3 regions of the Paenibacillus bovis genome follow, and region 2 is predicted to be linked to each of the others. Evidence: riboswitches for the same ligand, from Rfam matches in the RefSeq annotation. Region 2 holds a riboswitch; each other region holds the start of a gene.
The links. Region 2 has a riboswitch for glycine ahead of gcvT (glycine cleavage system aminomethyltransferase GcvT). Riboswitches for the same ligand answer to the same signal wherever they lie in the genome.
Positions count from the first base shown of each region.

Region 1: it holds a riboswitch for glycine, as region 2 does, so the genes downstream of both, sdaAB (L-serine ammonia-lyase, iron-sulfur-dependent subunit beta) here and gcvT (glycine cleavage system aminomethyltransferase GcvT) in region 2, are expected to answer to the same signal.
Region 3: it holds a riboswitch for glycine, as region 2 does, so the genes downstream of both, AR543_RS02530 (amino acid permease) here and gcvT (glycine cleavage system aminomethyltransferase GcvT) in region 2, are expected to answer to the same signal.

Region 1 covers NZ_CP013023.1:4,367,785-4,374,096, reverse strand. The annotation lists gene AR543_RS18575 (ATP-binding protein) at 1-1,849, shown strand, start outside; glycine riboswitch at 2,009-2,121, shown strand; gene sdaAB (L-serine ammonia-lyase, iron-sulfur-dependent subunit beta) at 2,401-3,066, shown strand; gene sdaAA (L-serine ammonia-lyase, iron-sulfur-dependent, subunit alpha) at 3,086-3,979, shown strand; gene AR543_RS18560 (ring-cleaving dioxygenase) at 4,262-5,236, opposite strand; gene AR543_RS18555 (right-handed parallel beta-helix repeat-containing protein) at 5,510-6,312, opposite strand, start outside.
Region 2 covers NZ_CP013023.1:4,573,376-4,579,687, reverse strand. The annotation lists gene gcvPB (aminomethyl-transferring glycine dehydrogenase subunit GcvPB) at 1-1,135, opposite strand, end outside; gene gcvPA (aminomethyl-transferring glycine dehydrogenase subunit GcvPA) at 1,132-2,487, opposite strand; gene gcvT (glycine cleavage system aminomethyltransferase GcvT) at 2,691-3,806, opposite strand; glycine riboswitch at 4,079-4,176, opposite strand; gene gcvH (glycine cleavage system protein GcvH) at 4,359-4,751, shown strand; gene AR543_RS19540 (SDR family oxidoreductase) at 5,247-6,092, shown strand; gene AR543_RS19535 (DUF2569 family protein) at 6,300-6,312, shown strand, end outside.
Region 3 covers NZ_CP013023.1:588,836-595,147, forward strand. The annotation lists gene AR543_RS02530 (amino acid permease) at 1-1,019, opposite strand, end outside; glycine riboswitch at 1,165-1,245, opposite strand; gene AR543_RS02535 (MFS transporter) at 1,393-2,619, opposite strand; gene AR543_RS02540 (SLC45 family MFS transporter) at 3,039-4,412, opposite strand; gene csaA (chaperone CsaA) at 4,771-5,103, opposite strand; gene AR543_RS02550 (DMT family transporter) at 5,151-6,062, opposite strand; gene AR543_RS02555 (AraC family transcriptional regulator) at 6,220-6,312, shown strand, end outside.

The DNA.
Region 1 (6,312 bases), 210 kb from region 2:
GGTAATGAGTGTACCATTGTTGCAACAATATCGTCTTGTCTTAACTATGCCGCTTAACTTTTATTTAAACCCATATTATGCATTTTATCTAAGCAGCATTATAAAAATATTGCTTGTCGTTATTATGGCGCTTCTTTTGGCAAAGCCTATCAGCCGCAAATTGAGCCGTCCGCTGCTGCAGCTGGCTCAGGCTTCCAATAATATTCCGTCCAAGATCAAAGAAAATCGTCCGCTTCATTGGCCGGAGACCAATATTCTGGAAGTACGCAAGCTGATTCGTAATTTTAAATCGGTTGTCAGCACAATGGAACACCAGTATTTGCAGATCAAAAAGGATAAAGAGCTGTTGGAAATACGGGTAGTGGAGCGTACATTTGATCTGGCAGAAAGTGAAGCGCAAAAAAGTGCTATTTTGCAAATGGCGATCGACGGTATTATTTCAACAGATAGCCAGCTGCGGATTACCGAATTCAATCCGGCTGCCGAGCAGATGTTCCGCTGCAGGCAGGATGAAGTTATCGGCCGTCCATTAGCGGATATTATCCTGCTGGAAGCTGGAGATAATGGAGAAGGCTGTATAGCCGTGCAAGCGATCCGTCTGGACAATACAACATTCCCGGTGGAGCTGACGCGCAGCAACATACTGGCGGAAGGTACTTCTTTTCATACCTTTTTCGTTCATGATCTGACAGAAGAAGAACATCTGAAGCAGCAGCGAAGTGAGCAGGAGCGACAGCTCCAGCTGCTGAGTGATCGTCTGCTGGAAGAACAGGGCGCTGCCGAGAAACAGAAAAGTATTACAGGCAATCTGCTGCAGTCCGTGGAAGAGGGCGTAGTCATGTGCGATTCCCAGCAGCTGATTTCCTTTATGAATCCGACGATGCAGACCTGGTTCGAGCTGGCTGATTATACCGGACAACCCATTACAGAGCTGCTGATCCATATTGATCAGCTGACAGACAATACCTTTTCCCTGAATGAAAGACTGGAACATTATATGAACAGCGGCGAGCATTGGGAACAGGGAGAACTGATTCTGCTGAGCAACAAGCGGATCCTGTCACTCTACGTGACGCCAGTTATTGATCCGGTCGCCGGAATCCAGCACGGGTTTCTTCTCGTCTTCCGTGATTGCACCGAAGAAAAAAGGGTGCGACAGATGCAGGATGAACTGATTGCCGTCGTCTCGCATGAGCTGAGAACGCCGCTGTCGGCGATTATGGGTTATATCGAGATGCTGAGCCTGTATGAAGATATGCCGGCTGCCAAGCGGCAGGAGTTCATGAATACGATTCAGCAGGAGGGCAACCGTTTATCCAGACTGCTGGATGATTTCCTGGACAGTCAGCGTATCGAAGCAAGGCATATTGAATACCATATGAGCTGTCTGGCGGTACGCGAGCTCGTGCAGACGGTATGCTGTCAGTGGGATATTCATTCGCGGCATCGCATCCGTATACATGCCGGGAACGAGGAAATGTATATTTGGGGCGATCAGCACCGTATGATTCAGGTGATCCATAATCTGATCAGCAATGCGCTCAAATATTCACCAGATAGCATGGCGGTCGATATTAATATCAGACAGGAAGCCGACTCGGTCATTATTGCGATCGAAGATTATGGGATTGGTATTCCGGAGCAGGATCAGCCGCATGTATTTCGCAAATTTTTCCGTTCCCATTCGGCGGCTTCCCGCAAAATTAGCGGAACCGGACTGGGATTATACATCGCTAATCTGATCGTGCAAGATCATCAGGGTCAGCTGCAGGTCGTCTCCAATCCGGGTCATGGTTCCACGTTTATCCTGATGCTGCCAAAGTATACACCATTAACTTATTTTCTATAAAAAAGGTTGGCTCAGGCAGAAAATGAGCTCCTGAACCGTAAGTACGGAGTAACTTTGCCAAGAGGAATTGACAGTGTTATGCCGGCTGAATTAAGCTAGGGGTGACAAGGATAATGAGCAGAACCAAAGCGGGGATTTCCCCATGGAAATAGACTGCGAATGAAGATAGCGGGAGAGTCTGCGGATGTATGCGATCCGCCACCGAAGGAGCAAGCCGGCGGGAATGCCAGCCCCCGGTCAATCTCTCAGGTACCATGAACCGCTGCCGGACGCAACTCTGGAGAGAGCGCAAGCCACCCAAGGGGTATGATAGGCACAATGCCAGTATCGAAGATACCGGTATGCCCGTCCAAACTCTCAGGTAACGAGGACAGAGCAACAGGCCCTTGCAGGCCCTGCTCTGTCTTTTTTGTTGTCAGTTGGTACCGGATATGGAAAATGTATTATCAGCGGATACACACGGCGGAGAGCATCTATAGCACGACTCTGCCGGAATATAACTTGTTCAAGACAATAATCCACAGGCGCATATGCGGGAAAGAGGAATCAGAATGCGTTTTAAAAATGTATTCAACATTATCGGCCCATCCATGGTGGGTCCATCCAGTTCACATACGGCAGGAGCAGCACGTCTGGGGCGTGCGGCAAGGCAACTGCTGGGCGTTTGCCCGGAACATGCGGATATTATTCTGTACGGTTCATTTGCCGAAACGTACTGGGGACACGGTACCGATCTGGCACTGGTAGGCGGATTGCTGGACTACAGTCCCGATGATCCCCGCCTGCCGGATGCAGCGGAAGAAGCCGACCATCTCGGAATGACGATTCAATTTGATAAAGGAAGCGGTAATTATCCGCATCCGAACTTTGTACGTATTCGTCTGCAGCAGGGAGAGCGTACCGCCGAGCTGGCAGGCGCTTCTATCGGAGGCGGAAATATCGAAATTCATGAAATGAACGGGTTCGATCTCAGAGGGTCCGGGCAGTACCCGACGCTGGCGGTAGAGCATCAGGATAGCAAAGGAGTATTGGCGGATATTACGCGTACCCTGAGCGAGTCGGAGCTGAATATCGGCTTTATGGACGTGGATCGCAAATCACGCAGCGGTGAAGCAATGACAGTCATCGAACTTGATAGTGCCCCGGTTCAGGAAGTGCTGGATCGAATCGAGCAGCTGCCTCATGTGACTCGGGCAGTAGTTATTAATCTGGATTAATGGAAGGTTGTGAATCGGAATGCAATTCCGTTCGTTAAAAGATATTATCAGACTGTGTGAGGAACGTTCCGTAACGATAGCAGAACTGATGGTCGAAGAGCAGGTCAAGGAAACCGGCGTATCCCGCGAAGAAGTCATTCAGCAAATGACGGACTATTATCATATTATGAAAGAAGCTGTACACAAAGGGATTACAGAGGATACGGTTTCCCGCAGCGGATTGACCGGCGGCGATGCACGCCGGGTATACAATTATCTGAATAACGGAGAGACTGCATCCGGCAGCGATGCGACGCGTGCGATGTCCTATGCTCTTGCTGTATCCGAAGTAAATGCCTCGATGGGACGCATTATCGCGACGCCGACAGCAGGTTCCTGCGGCATTATTCCCGGTGTATTCGTAAGTACACAGGAGCGGTTTGGCTGGAGCGACGAGCAGATGGTCATGGGATTATTTGCTGCTGGAGCGATCGGTTATGTTATCGCCAATAACTCGTCGATCTCTGGCGCAGAGGGCGGCTGTCAGGCCGAGGTAGGATCTGCAATCGGTATGGCTGCAGGTGCAGTCGTCGAGCTGCGAGACGGTAGTCCCGAGCAAGCGATGCATGCAGTAGGTCTTGCTCTCAAAAATACGCTGGGGCTCATCTGTGATCCGGTAGCTGGATTAGTAGAGATTCCATGTATCGTCCGTAATGGACTGGGCGCAGTCAATGCACTGGCTGCTGCCGATATGGCACTGGCTGGCGTACGCAGTGCGATTCCTTCGGATGAAGTAGTAGATGTTATGCTGCAGGTAGGACGCTCTATGCCGAGTGAGCATCGTGAGACAGCCCGCGGCGGCCTGGCCCAGACCCCTACCGGTCGCAAAATTACAGAAGAACTGCGCCGTCGTAGACAGAATAACGGCAATTAAGATCGGAATCAACAGGATGATCTCCTGTCTTATTTCAATATAAAGACTGCCTGCTGCAGTACCTGAAGCCTCTGCTTTGTGCGGAGGCTTTTGAGTATACTGGTTATTATTCTACAACCAGCCAAAAAAGAGAAAAGATCCATAGAGTGCATCTTCAATATGGATTCACTTTTCATAAGCGTGTAAAAAGATGCTCTGAGGATTAGCCACTGTATCTCATCATTACAATACCAAAAACCGCCGTCATCAACAGGGATGACGGCGGTTATTTTTGTTATTGGATTAATCTTCAAGAACCAGCGGACGAAGCTTGGCTTCGATCTCTGTACGATGCGGCTCCAGGAATGGAGGCAGAGACAGTGTTTCGCCGAGCGAATCCATAGACTCATCAATATCGAACCCCGGTGTATCGGTCGAGAGCTCGAACAGAATGCCGTTTGGCTCACGGAAGTAGAGCGCGCGGAAATAGTGACGGTCAACTTTACCGGAGTTGGGAATACCCAGTTTGGATAATTTCTCCGACCAGGCATTGTATTGTTCTTCATTCGGTACACGGAAAGCGACGTGATGGACACCCCCGCGGCCAAGACGGGCAAATGGCAGCTCCGGACGTGTCTCGATATGAATTTCGGCACCTGCACCGCCTTCACCGGTAGCATATACCTGAATATCGGCATGCTGCTCACCAGCCAGAGATGGATAGGAACCGACATGGCGAAAGCCGAGTACTTCGGTCAAAATCATTACCGTGTTATCAGGGTTGGCTACCGTCAGTGTCACCGGTCCCAAACCGAGAATACCGTGTTCTACCGGTACATCCGAACCCGCCCATGCCTGACCGGGTGCAACGCCTTGCTCATTGTTGTCGGCTACCAGAATCAGACGGGTACCTTCAAAATCTTGGAAAGCAAGCGTATCGCGTCCGGCACGGGATTTGATTTCTTCGTGCGTTACATTAAGGCTGTCAAAACGATCGGACCAGTATTGCAGAGCTGCAGTATCAGCTACACGCAGGGAAGAAGCAGAAATACTGGATACACCCTGATACGTTGGACCAATGCCCGGCAGATCAAAAAAGGTCAATTCACTGCCCGGAGAAGCAACGCCATCTCCGTAAAAGAGGTGATAGGAAGTGGTATCGTCCTGATTGACTCCTTTTTTGACAAGACGCATTCCCATTACTTTGGTATAAAAATCAAAATTCTTTTCCGCTTTGCCTGTCATGATCGAGACGTGGTGAATACCTAACAGTTCCATAATCATCATCCTCCTGAGATTGTATATATAAATTGTTTTTGTATTTGAAATCTTAATGTTAAGATAATTATAGCATGAGTTTGGAAGAATACAAGAGGGTAGGCGAATTTTTGTGAGAAAAGTATAGTAGCTTTATTAAAAGGGAATATGAATCTGCATAAATTCATATAGAAAAAGAGGATTATACAGCAAAAAGACCATCCGATAGTATACGGATGGTCTTTGATACATTCAGATCATCAAGCCGTCAAGATCTGTAACAATAAGAAGTCATTAATGATTCGACAATCCGCCGCTTTCTGCGCGTGTTGTTACACGTGTGCGGTAAGTGTCGGTCTCCAGACCAATTTGCGGGAATACTTTGTTGAGGTCAGGGAATTTGGCAAGAATCTGCTTGTTGTCTGTACGCAGATCCATTTTGCTGTAATCGTAAAATCCTGCCTGTCCTACACTATTGATAAAGTCATTACCTGCGATCGTGGTATCTCCTTTTTTGGGAACCACGACACTTGGTGTGTTAACCAGCATATTATCTGTCATTTTGGTTCCGTTTGGATATTCGGGATGCCAGCTTGGGTCCAGGATGCTGCTCCACAGGGTATGATTATAACCATACTTTTGCTGAAGCGTTTTGCCGTATTGGGCCCATGGATTGCTAGTTGGATTCATCTCGCGCAGCTGGTCGGCGAAAATGCTGTTCACGCCATGGCTTTTGTTATCGCCGCGCTGATCAATCTGAATCATATTGGAATCGACTACCAGATTGTTTTTGGCAATATTATCATGACCATTTAGCAGAATTCCTTTGGTAGAGCCCTGAATAATATTGTACTGGTAGTTATCTCCGCTATCGGCTCCATCCGAATAGAAACCATTGGAGCGTTTGTTATGATGAATAAAGTTATAGCGGAGCACGTTGCCATACGATGCCCAGTCCTGTGCGGTATAGAAGGCACCGGTGTCACCTTCGATCAATGACGTATTGTGTACTTCATTGTATTCAAAAGTCAGATTGTTGCTGTATACGTAGCGTACAGCATCTTTGGGAACATCATGCATCAGGTTATGGTCAAACG
Region 2 (6,312 bases):
CGGATACCCGGCGCAGACCTTCCGGACCGTAGGTACGGATATACGTATAGGCGCGTACCAGAATACCAAAGTTGCCATAGTACGCTTTGACACGACCAATAGAATCCGGTGAACCGGAGCGCAGTGTGTAGCTGCCATCTTCGAGCTTCTCGACGACCGGCTCTGGCAGGAAAGGCAGCAGTCTGCTTTTCACACCAACAGGACCGGCTCCCGGACCACCACCACCGTGAGGCGTACTCATCGTCTTATGCAAATTCAGATGGACCACATCAAAGCCCATATCGCCCGGACGAGTGATGCCCATGATCGCATTGGAGTTGGCACCATCGTAGTAGAGCAGGCCGCCGGCTTCGTGCACAACTTGGGCAATCTCGGTAATCTGTTCTTCGAACAGTCCCAGTGTATTCGGATTCGTCAGCATCAGCGCTGCTGTATCCGGTCCAACGGCTGTACGCAGAGCTTCCAGATCGACCAGACCTTTTTCATTCGAAGGAATAGTAATGGTCTGGAATCCGGCGACAGTCGCACTGGCCGGGTTCGTACCGTGCGAAGAATCAGGCACGATGACTTTGGTTCGATGTTCACCGCGTTTTTCGTGATAGGCACGAATCATCATCAGACCGGTCCATTCTCCGTGTGCTCCGGCAGCAGGCTGTAGGGTCACGGCATCCATACCGGTCAGAACAGCCAGATCGTTTTGCAGGGTATGCAGCATTTCCAGTGCTCCCTGAATACTGGTCTCAGGCTGATACGGATGGATTTTGGCGAATCCGGCATAACGGGCTACATCTTCATTGATTTTTGGATTGTATTTCATTGTACAGGAACCGAGCGGGTAGAATCCGTTATCCACACCAAAGTTCAGGCGGGATAGCTCGGTATAGTGACGGATAACATCGACTTCGTATACTTCCGGCAGGGCAGCTGCTTCACTGCGCAGCATGTCCTGAGGAATTACCGAACTGGCTTCCACGCGAGGTACATCACATTCCGGCAAAGAGTAGCCGACCCGGCCAGGCTGGCTAAGTTCGAAGATCAGTGCTTTTTCCTTGATTACTGCACCAATTAATTCATTGGATGCTGTAGCTGTGGAAGGAGTATCTGTATTGGTTGTCGTTATCATTTCGTTTGTCATAGGGATGCCTCCAGTTGGGTAGCCAATTGATCAATCTCGGATTTGGTACGCTTTTCCGTTACGGCAAACAGCATGTGACCGGATAATTCCGGATAGGATAGACCCAGATCATATCCACCGATAACGCCCTGCTCCAGCAGCTTCAGATTCAGCTCGGCAGCAGAGGTGCCTTCTGGCAGAGTAATCACGAATTCATTGAAAAAAGGAGACTGGAATGTCAGCTTCAGCCCGGCTACAGCAGACAGTTTCTGTGCAGCATAGTGGGCTTTTTGAATATTCAAATCTGCCACATCGATCATTCCCTGTTTACCCATAATCGACATATAGACAGAGGCGGACAGGGCGAGCAGCGCCTGATTGGAACAAATATTGGAAGTCGCTTTATCACGGCGTATATGCTGTTCACGGGTCTGCAGCGTCAGTACAAAGCCGCGCTTGCCATCACTGTCTTTGGTCTGGCCGACGATTCGTCCAGGCATACGGCGCATCTGTGCTTGTGACACCGCGAAAAATCCACAGGTAGGGCCGCCGAGAGACATGGATATACCGAGCGGTTGTGCATCACCGACTACGATATCGGCTCCGAGCTTGCCCGGTGCTTCGAGCAGTCCGAGTGAAATTGGATTGGTACTGACGACGAGCAGGGCGCCGCGCTCATGAGCCAGATCGGCAGCAGCGCGAATACCTTCAATACCACCAAAGAAGTTCGGCGATTGTACCAGTACAGCTGCTGTCTGATCGTCAAGTACTTCGGCGAGTGCGCTGATATCTGTTACTCCGTCACCATAGGCAACTTCAACCACTTCCAGATTCAGACCGCGTGCATAACTGCGTACAACAGCGCGCGCTTCCGGATGAATCGTGGAGAAAGCGACAATCTTGGTGCGGCGGGTTGCGGAAGCTGCCAGTGAAGCGGCTTCGGCCAGAGCAGTTGCTCCATCATACATACTCGCATTGGCTACAGCCATTCCAGTCAGTTCACAGATATAGGACTGGAATTCAAAAATCGCCTGCAGCTCGCCCTGGCTGATCTCCGGTTGATATGGAGTATACGCTGTATAGAATTCAGAACGGGAGATTACATGATTGATGACCGATGGGACATGATGATCATAAATGCCTGCTCCGAGAAAGCTCGTATAACGATCGGTATCTGCATTGCGGCCAGCCAGTTGTCCCATATGACGGGTGAGCGCATATTCGTCCAGCATCTCCGACATAGGCAGCGTACCCTGATAACGGACAGCGGCCGGAATATCCTTGAACAGATCCTCTATGGATGACGCGCCGACAACAGCCAGCATATCCGCTTCATTTTGCGGCGTCATCGGAATATAGCGATGCTTTTTCATTATATATACTCCTTTTGGCAGATCAGGCTGCCGGGTAATGGTAGAAACGACGTGCTGTTATGCAACCAGATATATGTTATGAGATGTATGTTATGAATAGAAATAAAGATGTAGATGGATATAAGGAAAAATAATGACAGCAGATGATCAATGGATCATACAGCCCACCTTTGTCGTACTCATAGGAATGCCACAGCAAACGATCAGACAGTTACCGGCTTTCTTTTGTAAAAGGGAGCTTTGACTACTTCGGCTTTGAGCAATTTACCGCGAATCTCTATTTCGATGGCTGTACCTATAACGGCATGTTCAGCCTCGATCAAAGCCAGTCCCAGATTACGCTTGAGAGTGGGAGACTGTGTACCGGTAGTCACTTCGCCAATCTGGCGGCCTTCAAGAAATACCGGATAATGGGAGCGCGGAATACCGCGATCGATTAATTCGACACCGACCAGCTTGCGGGGAGTGCCCTGTTCTTTTTGTTTAACCAGCACATCGCGTCCGATAAAGTCGCCTTTGTCCAGCTTTACAAAGAAACCAAGACCCGCTTCCAGTGGGGTAATATCTGCAGACAATTCCTGTCCATACAGAGGCAGCTTGGCTTCAAATCGCAGTGTATCCCGCGCACCGAGTCCGCATGGCACGAGTCCGTCGGGTTCTCCTGCGGCGAGTAGTCCGGTCCAGATTTCACCTGCTTGATCGGCAGGAGCATAAATCTCGTAACCGTCTTCGCCGGTATAACCGGTACGGGACAGGATCACTTTGACGCCAAACAGCTCTGCATTCGCTACGAAAGAAAATCCGGGAAGTTCACTGTACTCTTTACTGCCGGTTGCTTTGGCCAGAATATTGGCAGCCAGCGGTCCCTGCAAAGCGATCAGGGCTGTCTGTTCGGAGATGTTTTGCAGCGTTACACTTTCCGGCAAATGCTCCTGTAGCCACTCTATATCCTTATCAATATTGGAAGCATTAATGACCAGCATATAATGCTCTTCTTCCAATCGATAGACCAGCAGGTCGTCCACAACTCCTCCGGTCGGATAGCACATCAATGTGTACTGGGCCTGTCCATCCTGCAGCCGGGATACATCATTGGTAAGCATATTTTGCAGATAAGCCAGTGATCCGTTGCCGCTGATCATCACTTCACCCATGTGGGAAACATCGAACAGTCCTGCTTGTTCGCGAACGGCTTCATGCTCTTTTTGAATACCTCTAAACTGGACAGGCAGTTCCCAGCCGCCAAAATCAATACAACGTGGAGAACCGGATGCAGCATATAACGGGTATAGCGGTGTACGCTTGAGCTCTGTAGTCATGAATGATTCACCTCATGGTTTATTTGATAAAAACAAAAAAACAGGGAGGGTCAGGAAATAAACAGGCATTGCCCGCATTTTCCTTTCCTCCCTGTCCTTGGTACCTGAGAGTTACCTTATTCACCCGATGCGTTATGATCATACAGCATAATCCATTACGGTATGCTATACTCCTCGTAACAGCACAGAACCGACATAAGTTTCCCCTTTGGTGATCCGTTCAGGCATTATGATTATAACTACTCATAACCTTCGGATTCTCTCCAGAGCCGCGTCCAGTACAGGTCCTTTTGCCTGAGAGATTCACCATAACGGCTTACTCCTTCGGCGCTGCCCTGATGCTGGTGGCAGTCTCTCCCTGTACGTTCATCCGCTCACATATGATGTTATGTATTTCCGAACATTGAGTAATAAAAGTGTTAAAAATGTATGTATATTATATTAATACTTGATTCATAGAGTGATGTCAAGACTCTTGACAGCGCAATCTTCCTTACTATACGCTTGTGGCATCAGGAACCAAATCATGACATGAACCGGAGGAATGAGACAATGAGTGAGATCAAAGACCAATTGTTGTACAGTGAAGAGCACGAATGGGTAGAACGTATCAATGAAGACACGGTACGTATTGGCATTACTGATTTTGCTCAGCATCAACTGGGAGATATCGTATTTGTGGAACTGCCAAAAGTAGGTCGCGAAGTAGCTGCTGACGAAGAAGTAGGAACAGTGGAATCTGTCAAAACGGCATCAGAGCTGTTCTGTCCACTGGCAGGTACGGTCGTTACGTTCAATACTGATCTGGAAACGGAGCCCGAGCTGGTCAATTCCGATCCTTATGGACGCGGATGGATGATCGAATTGAAAGTAAACGGTGATTTGGAAAGCGCGTTATCCAAACTGATGGATGCCAAAGCTTACGCTGAACACGCACAGGATTAATCGAGCGGTCAACAGGTATTGATATCAGATTCATTCCTTGTATAGTTGACTGCAGATGATGAATTACAGGTTCAGGATTAACGGTCAACCATACATATAGCCTGTACAGCACCGAAACTATGATCCAGACATGGATATCATCATAATCTGTTACTGTGACAGATTCGCATTTCAATTGTAGGTCTAATTATGCACAAGCACATTACGCAAAAAGAGGTTCAGCAGCTTGCACTATGTAACCGGGATCGTAATACATCTATCCCGGAACAGCCAAGCCTGTCTGCTGCCTGCCACTCGTTGAGCAGGTTATCTTTTTGCTGTACTGTGCTTTTTTGCTGTATGGATTGTTATCTCTGCAACAAGATATACAGCACTCAGAACATCCTGCAGATCAGAAAGATGGATCTAACCGTCTATTCAGTACGATCTCCTGCATATGTGTGAAAAAGCGCTCCTGCGTTTATTTAAAAGAATAAACCCGACAGGAGGAATACGATGAACGCAAAGCGGATATTCATTACAGGCGCCAATTCTGGCATGGGGCTGGCATCAACGATCGAATTGGCCCGGCGTGGACATGAAGTGATTATGGGCTGCCGCAATGAAGAACGCGGCCAGAAAGCACTGGAGCAGGCACGTCAGGAGAGCGGATCGGATAAAATTACTCTTATGAAATGCGATCTGGGATCGCTGGAGACCATTCGCCATTTTGCGGAGGAGTTTGGCAAACGTTATGATTATCTGGATGTGCTGCTCAACAATGCGGGCGTGGTTAACCTGAAGCGCAAAGAGACATCCGACGGTTTTGAGATGAGTATCGGGGTGAATCATCTGGGGCATTTCCTGCTAACCCATCTGCTGCTGGACAGCCTGCAGCAAGCCAAGGCAGGACGTATTGTTGTCGTCAGTTCCGGTGCCTACAAACTGGGTAAAATCCATTGGGATGATCCTAATCTTCGCAGCGGCTATAACGTGGTCAAAGCCTATGCACAATCCAAATTGGCCAATATTTACTTTACCCGTATACTCGCCCAGCGGCTGGAAGGAACTTCAGTAACTGTTAACAGTCTGCATCCTGGTGCAGTAGCTACCAGCATCGGTGTAGACCGGGAAACAGGATTTGGTAAACGAATTCTCGCTTCAGTCGCGCATATGCCTTTTTTCCAGACACCGGAGCAGGGAGCAGAGACGGCGATCTTTCTCGCGGACGATGCATCGGTAGAAGGGAAATCGGGTGCTTATTATTACCGCAAGCAGCTGCATCGGCTGCACGCAAAAGCAAAAGATCAGCAGCAGGCCGAGCGGCTATGGACTTGGAGTGAAAAGCAGGTTGGATTGTAAACAGGCCGAGCTGAATCGATAACTGATGCATACTCTGACATTTACGATATAGCTACCTGATGAACGCAAAGGCAAATCAGGCTATCCTCACCGGATCGGAGGGAGAGTTAAAATGTGATTCTCCCGGAACCTGTGGTAGACTGAATAGGAATGTTGCTGCGGCGTCATGGACTGATGCTAATTTTCAGAGAAAAGAAGGTACAAAAAATGAATAATAATT
Region 3 (6,312 bases), 1.4 Mb from region 2:
ATCACCAGCGTCGAGACGAACAAGGAGCTGCCTGGTACATGATTGCGATTGAGCTCACCCAGCTTTTGGGGAGCTTGTCCTTTGCGGCTCAGGTTATATAAAATCCGGCTGGTCGAGAACATGCCGCTGTTGCACGCAGATGCCGCCGAGGTGAGTACGACAAAGTTGATAATTCCCGCTGCGACTGGAATACCGACGAGGGTAAAAGTACGTACAAAAGGACTTTCCGCCGGACTCAGCTGTGTCCATGGATTGATGCAGAGCAGAACAATCAATGCGCCCACATAGAAAAACAGAATGCGCAGCGGAATCTTGTTGATCGCCGACGGAATATTTTTCTGCGGATCAGCCGTTTCCGCGGCCGATACACCGACCAGCTCTACACCTACATAGGCGAAGACGACCATCTGGAACGAAAACAGGAAACCGGTGACTCCGTTCGGGAAGATCCCGCCGTGCTCCCACAGATTGCGGACCGTTACCGAGCCTGCATCGGTCTTGAATCCCATGATCAGCAGCACTATTCCGAGACCGATCAGTGCCAGAATGGTAATTACCTTGATCAGCGCGAACCAGAATTCTAGTTCCCCAAAATTCTTGACCGTCATCAGATTGAGCCCCAGCAGAATAATCAGGCACAGGACTGCCGGCATCCACTGCGGAATATCGAGCCAATACTGCACATATACGCCTACCGCGATTACATCCGCCATTGCGGTCATAATCCAGCAGAACCAGTAGGTCCAGCCGGTGATAAAAGCGGCTTTGGGCCCCAGATAATCTTCGGCGATATCCGTGAATGACTGATAGCCTGCTTTGGAGAGCAGCAGCTCGCCCAGTGCCCTCATTACGAAAAAGATAGCCATGCCGACGATCAGATACGTGATAATAATCGAAGGTCCTGCCTTCTCGATCGCTTTGCCCGATCCGAGGAATAACCCCGTACCAATCGTACCTCCGATCGCAATCAGCTGTACGTGCCGATTGGCAAGTTCTCTTTTTAATTCTTTCTGTGCCATACTGATTTCCCCCTCAATCCTTGCGTAATTTACGTAAAAATCCATAAAAAAAGAGACTGGATATCATCCAATCTCGAGTGCACAAGAATATCAAAATATACACCTGCCCTATGGATCGCAACGATCCGCATGACAAATATATATTCGGTACTCTTCTGTCCTTTTGCCTGAGATTGTGAACCCTTCGGCGCCGCGGTTAATCCGCAGTCTCTCCAGAAGCTGCTCCTGCTATAGTGTGATCCATAGCAATCATAGCCCTTGAATAATTATGAAGTTATAAAACGGTATTGCTATGCTACCATATTACCGGCAATGTAAGCAATCCATCAGTGAAAAAAATTACACATGCACGATAAGCCTGCCTGTTTTCTGCTTAATCCAGTGCCTGCTTCTCCTCACCTGGCTGGGGAATGCCATACAATCGTATAAACATCGCCAGTCCTACCAGTGCCACGATAATACCGGACCAGAAAAACCATACCTGAACGCCATACCGGTCCACTACCGGACCAGCCAGAGCCAATCCGATCGGCGAGCATAGCAGCCCGATACTCGTAATCAGCGAAAGAACCCGTCCCAGCATCTCCGGTTCATAGGCTTTCTGGATCATCGCCATATACGGTCCATTGAACAGTGGAGCCGCCGCGCCCATCAGAAAAGACAGAGCCGCGAATCCCCAGAAGGCGCTGCTGCTGATCATGCCGCTCACCATGCAGGTTATTCCGATGATGCCCAGACTCAGACTGATATACGTGGAATCCTTCCATTTGGACGCCAGCACGGACAACAGCATGCTGCCCAGGATCATGCCTATGCCGAATACGGCTTCAATCAGACTGGCGCTGTATCCGCCACGGCCAAAGTGCGACAGCGTCATTAGCGGAAACAGCATCGCCAGCGGCATAAAGACGACACTGAATACAGCCATCGCGATCGTAATCGTCACTATCGATTGATCCGAGATCAATGTCTTCCAGCCCAGAACGAATTCGCGCCGAAAGGAAGGAGTCTCCTGAATCTCCTGCTTCGGCTGATCGATCCGAACCATGATCAGCATCACATTGGCGATCAATGCTCCTGCGACATCGAGCAGCAGCAGTGTTCCGAGTGAAGTAGCCGAGTATACGGCAATACCCAGTGCCGGACCCAGTACACTCGAGGCGGAGAATACCAGCTGATGCCATCCGGCTACCCGGGTCAGTTGATCTTCCGGCGCAATCAGCGGAATCGCTGCCTGAAAGGAAGGTCCATGAAAAGCCGAAGCCGCCGAGCGGATAAACAGCACCACATAGACCACCCACAGACTCGGCTCTCCAGCCAAATAATATACCCCGAGTGCAAGACTGGATACCGCTATTACACTGTCCGCTACAATCATGGTGAACTTGCGGTTCCAGCGGTCCAGCCATACCCCTATAAATGGCCCGAGCAGTGCCTGCGGCATAAATCCAACCAGCGCTGCAATCATTAATACCGAAGCCGAGCCTGTCGTTTCGGTCAGATGCCAGATAATCGCGAATTGTACCATCGAAGATGTCAGGATCGAGAAGATCTGCCCGCTAAAAATGAATGCGAATTTTCGTTTCCAATCTGCATACATAATGATACCCTCTCCTTTTCTGTACAGATAAAGCAGCAAAAAAGCAGATCAACGCCTACAGGGGCCGGATCTGCTTCATGACGTACAGGAACATAGCGGGACAACACAACAGACAGCCGTCCGGATCGCAGTCAATGTCCATATACGTAACGACAAGCATCACAAAAAAAGCCCACCTCAATAGGGATTCGTCTTTTTCGGCTGCTTAGCGTAAACGCATGGAATGAATCATTGAGTGCCACCCTCCTTTGTACCAGATGGGTTCATACTATCATTAAAGTAATTATCTGTAAATTAAAGAAAGCAGCAATGGGGCAGGATAATGCGAATATTAAAAAAAGAAGGAAGAGATGTATAATCTCTTCCTTCTTCAGAAGGTTCGTGCCAGGTTCAGGCTTATACGGCCTATACCTACCATGTTAGTTCAATGTCTGATCTCGTCTTGCATAGGTTTCTTTGATCGTGCCTACCGTAAAGGCACCAATTACCAGCAGCACACCGGAAATCAGGATCATGACCGGCATCGAGGAACCGAGTGCCGGGAACAGAGCGAAGCTCAGGCAGGAAGCGATAATCTGCGGCAGGCAGATACTGCCGTTGAACAGACCCAGATACGTACCCATATTTTCCCCGGACAGTGCATTGGTCAGCATGGTGAACGGGAACGTCATCATCGCTGCCCAGGCAATACCGATCAGCAGGAAGGATACGACCAAAGCGCCCTGGCTGTGAATGAAGAAGACCGAGCCAAATCCGATACCGCCCAGCACCAAGCTGAGTGCATACCAGGTTTTGCGCTTGTTGTTCGACATATTGGCGAGTACGAGTGACCACAGTACAGCTGCCACCGATTGTACCGCCGACAGAATGCCGAACCAGTTACCTGCTGCCTGATATGCAGCACTGGAAGGATCAGCTGTGTTCCATACATTTGCTGCGACTGCTCCCGTACCATACGTCCACAGATACTGGAATCCCATCCAGCAGAACAGCTGTACCAGAGACACCGTCCAGAACACCCGTGGCGCTGTGCGCAGCAGGCTCATCATGCCCGCCTTTGGCTTGTTCTCGTCTGTAATTCCGTGGTAGGCTGCATATTCGGCTGGCGTATATTCTTTGACTTTGAATACCGTGAACAGACTGCAGACGATCAGTACAATCGCCCCCACATAGAAGGAAATGACTACAGATTGCGGAACGACACCCGGTGCCGCATTATTCGATACACCCAGCATCGTTAGCAGAAACGGGAAAATACAAGCGATTACCGCGCCGCTGTTGGACAGAAAGCTTTGGATCGAGTAGGCAAATCCCTTTTGCTCCTCGTTGACCATATCGCCAACCATCATTTTAAAAGGCTGCATGGCTACGTTCGAGGATACATCCATAAACAAAATCGTAATCGCGCCAAAGGTAAGCGCAGCCATCGGACCAAAGCCGAAGCTGCCCGAGTTGGGCAGCAGACACATCACGATAACGGCGACAATCGCGCCCATCAACAGGTACGGAATACGCCGTCCTAGCTTCGGCATCCATGTACGATCCGAGAAATAGCCAACCAGCGGCTGTACAATCAGACCTGCCAGCGGCGGCAGGATAAAGAAGAATCCGAGGCTATGAGGGTCGGCACCAATCGTCTGAAAAATACGTCCCATATTGGAGCTTTGCAGTGAGAACGCCATCTGTACTCCCAAAAATCCAAAGCTGATCATCCAGATCATATGAAGGGGAAGCTTAGGCAGGTGCTGCCGGGTAACTTTGTTGCCTTTTTTATTAAGCTGTTCTGCTAACATAATATCCTCCTAATCCGATTCCATAGATTGTTACTGTTCTTCATCGGTAATGGCCAAGAAGCTGTTTTTGCGCAATCGTTTGCTCAAAAGCCGAAGTAAGGGTTTTCAGTAAACTATGTAGGCCAAAGTGTAACTAATTGCGTTGTGCCAGGTTTCCTGGGATAACTGTGGAGAAACAGACGATTGAATACGTATTGCATTTGGTATGAAATTATAAGTTATTATAGTCTTATCTTTTGATTTATGCAACCGTTTGCATCAAAGAGTGCGCAAAAATATTTATCCATTTTGTGAATTTAACAGAAAAAGGGATAGGAACGATTCCATCCCTATCCCTTTTGCCTGAAATTATTGTTGTTCAGCCTATTGGTATGCCATTAGGAAGAGGAACATCCGGTTGGAGCAGAACGACATCCCCCTCATCTGGAATACCTCCCAATACCAGCACTTCCGAATCAAATCCAGCGATACGCCGTGGCGGAAAATTTACAATCCCTATAATCTGTCGACCCACCAACTCTTCAGCTGTATATCTTTTGGTAATCTGGGCACTGGACGTTTTATATCCAATCTCCTGTCCAAAATCAATCTCCAGCTTGATCGCAGGCACTCTGGCCTTGGCAAAAAACTCAGCTTTCATAATGGTTCCGGTGCGAATATCCAATTTGGCAAAGTCATCAAATACAGCCATGTTATTCATCTCCTGTTTATTATTCTGAAATGATATTTGTGTGTCACTTATTCAGAAATCTGCCTTGCTGCCGTGTGCTTCAGGGTATGCAGCCAGAAATACATGCCCATTCCTATTAGTGTGATACAGCCTCCAATCAACTGGAAAATAGAAATCTGCTCACCCAAAAAAAGATAAGCCAGTATAATTGCCAGTACTGGTTCACCGATAATACCTACCGACACTGTAGTAGCACCTATCGATTGGAGCAGCAGATTAAAAATATACTGTCCACATATAGTCGGTATTATGGCCAGCAGGACGAAATATAGCCAGTCCGAAGCATGATATTCGGTTAGCGAACTATGATTTAGCAGATTATAAAGCAGCATAACCGTACCGCCAATAAAAAACACAATTACACTATAGGCATTGGCATCTATTTTGTGGCTGACTTTCTGTCCAACCAGCATATAAGCCGAGACCAGCAGGGTACCCAGCAGTGACAATCCGTCACCAATCAGTGCTTCTCTGGATATACCTAAATCTCCCCATGCTATGATTACAGATCCGATCAGAGATGCCAGCAGACATAATATAGCGGCTCGTCCCATCCGTTCACCAAACATAAAGTATGAACCAACCATCACAAACAAAGGCTGCAATGCTAGAATGACCATCGAACTCGCTACTGAAGTATATACCAGCGATTCCATCCAGCAGAGAAAGTATAATCCCAGAAAAAGACCGGCAATCCCAATCGTACTCCAATCTTTTCTATTCAATTGGGAAGTATACAGTGCTCTCCACGAGATTAAAGGGAGCATAATAATCACTGATATATACAAACGATACATGCCGGCTACAGCTGTAGGCGTATCCGAAGATTTGATCATAATGGATGAGACCGAAACAGACAGTATACTAATAAAAAGCAAAACATAGGGATGAATCCCCAATCGAGAATTATTTATTTTCATTACTGCGCCTCCAAGAGGCTTTCTCTTGCAGTCTGTGCACAGGCTTTAAGAACAAGCCCAAGATCTGATATGATAATATCATCACTCTGGAATGAATTGTGCAGTAATATCACTTATTTATATCAGAATATCGTCATACGAAAGGAAGGAATCATTCGTGGAGAAGCCATTATACGAAGCGATTGCTTATCCGGATCATTCATTCCCTTATATTATGTATACTCATACTGTTCATAATAGCATTCCGGAA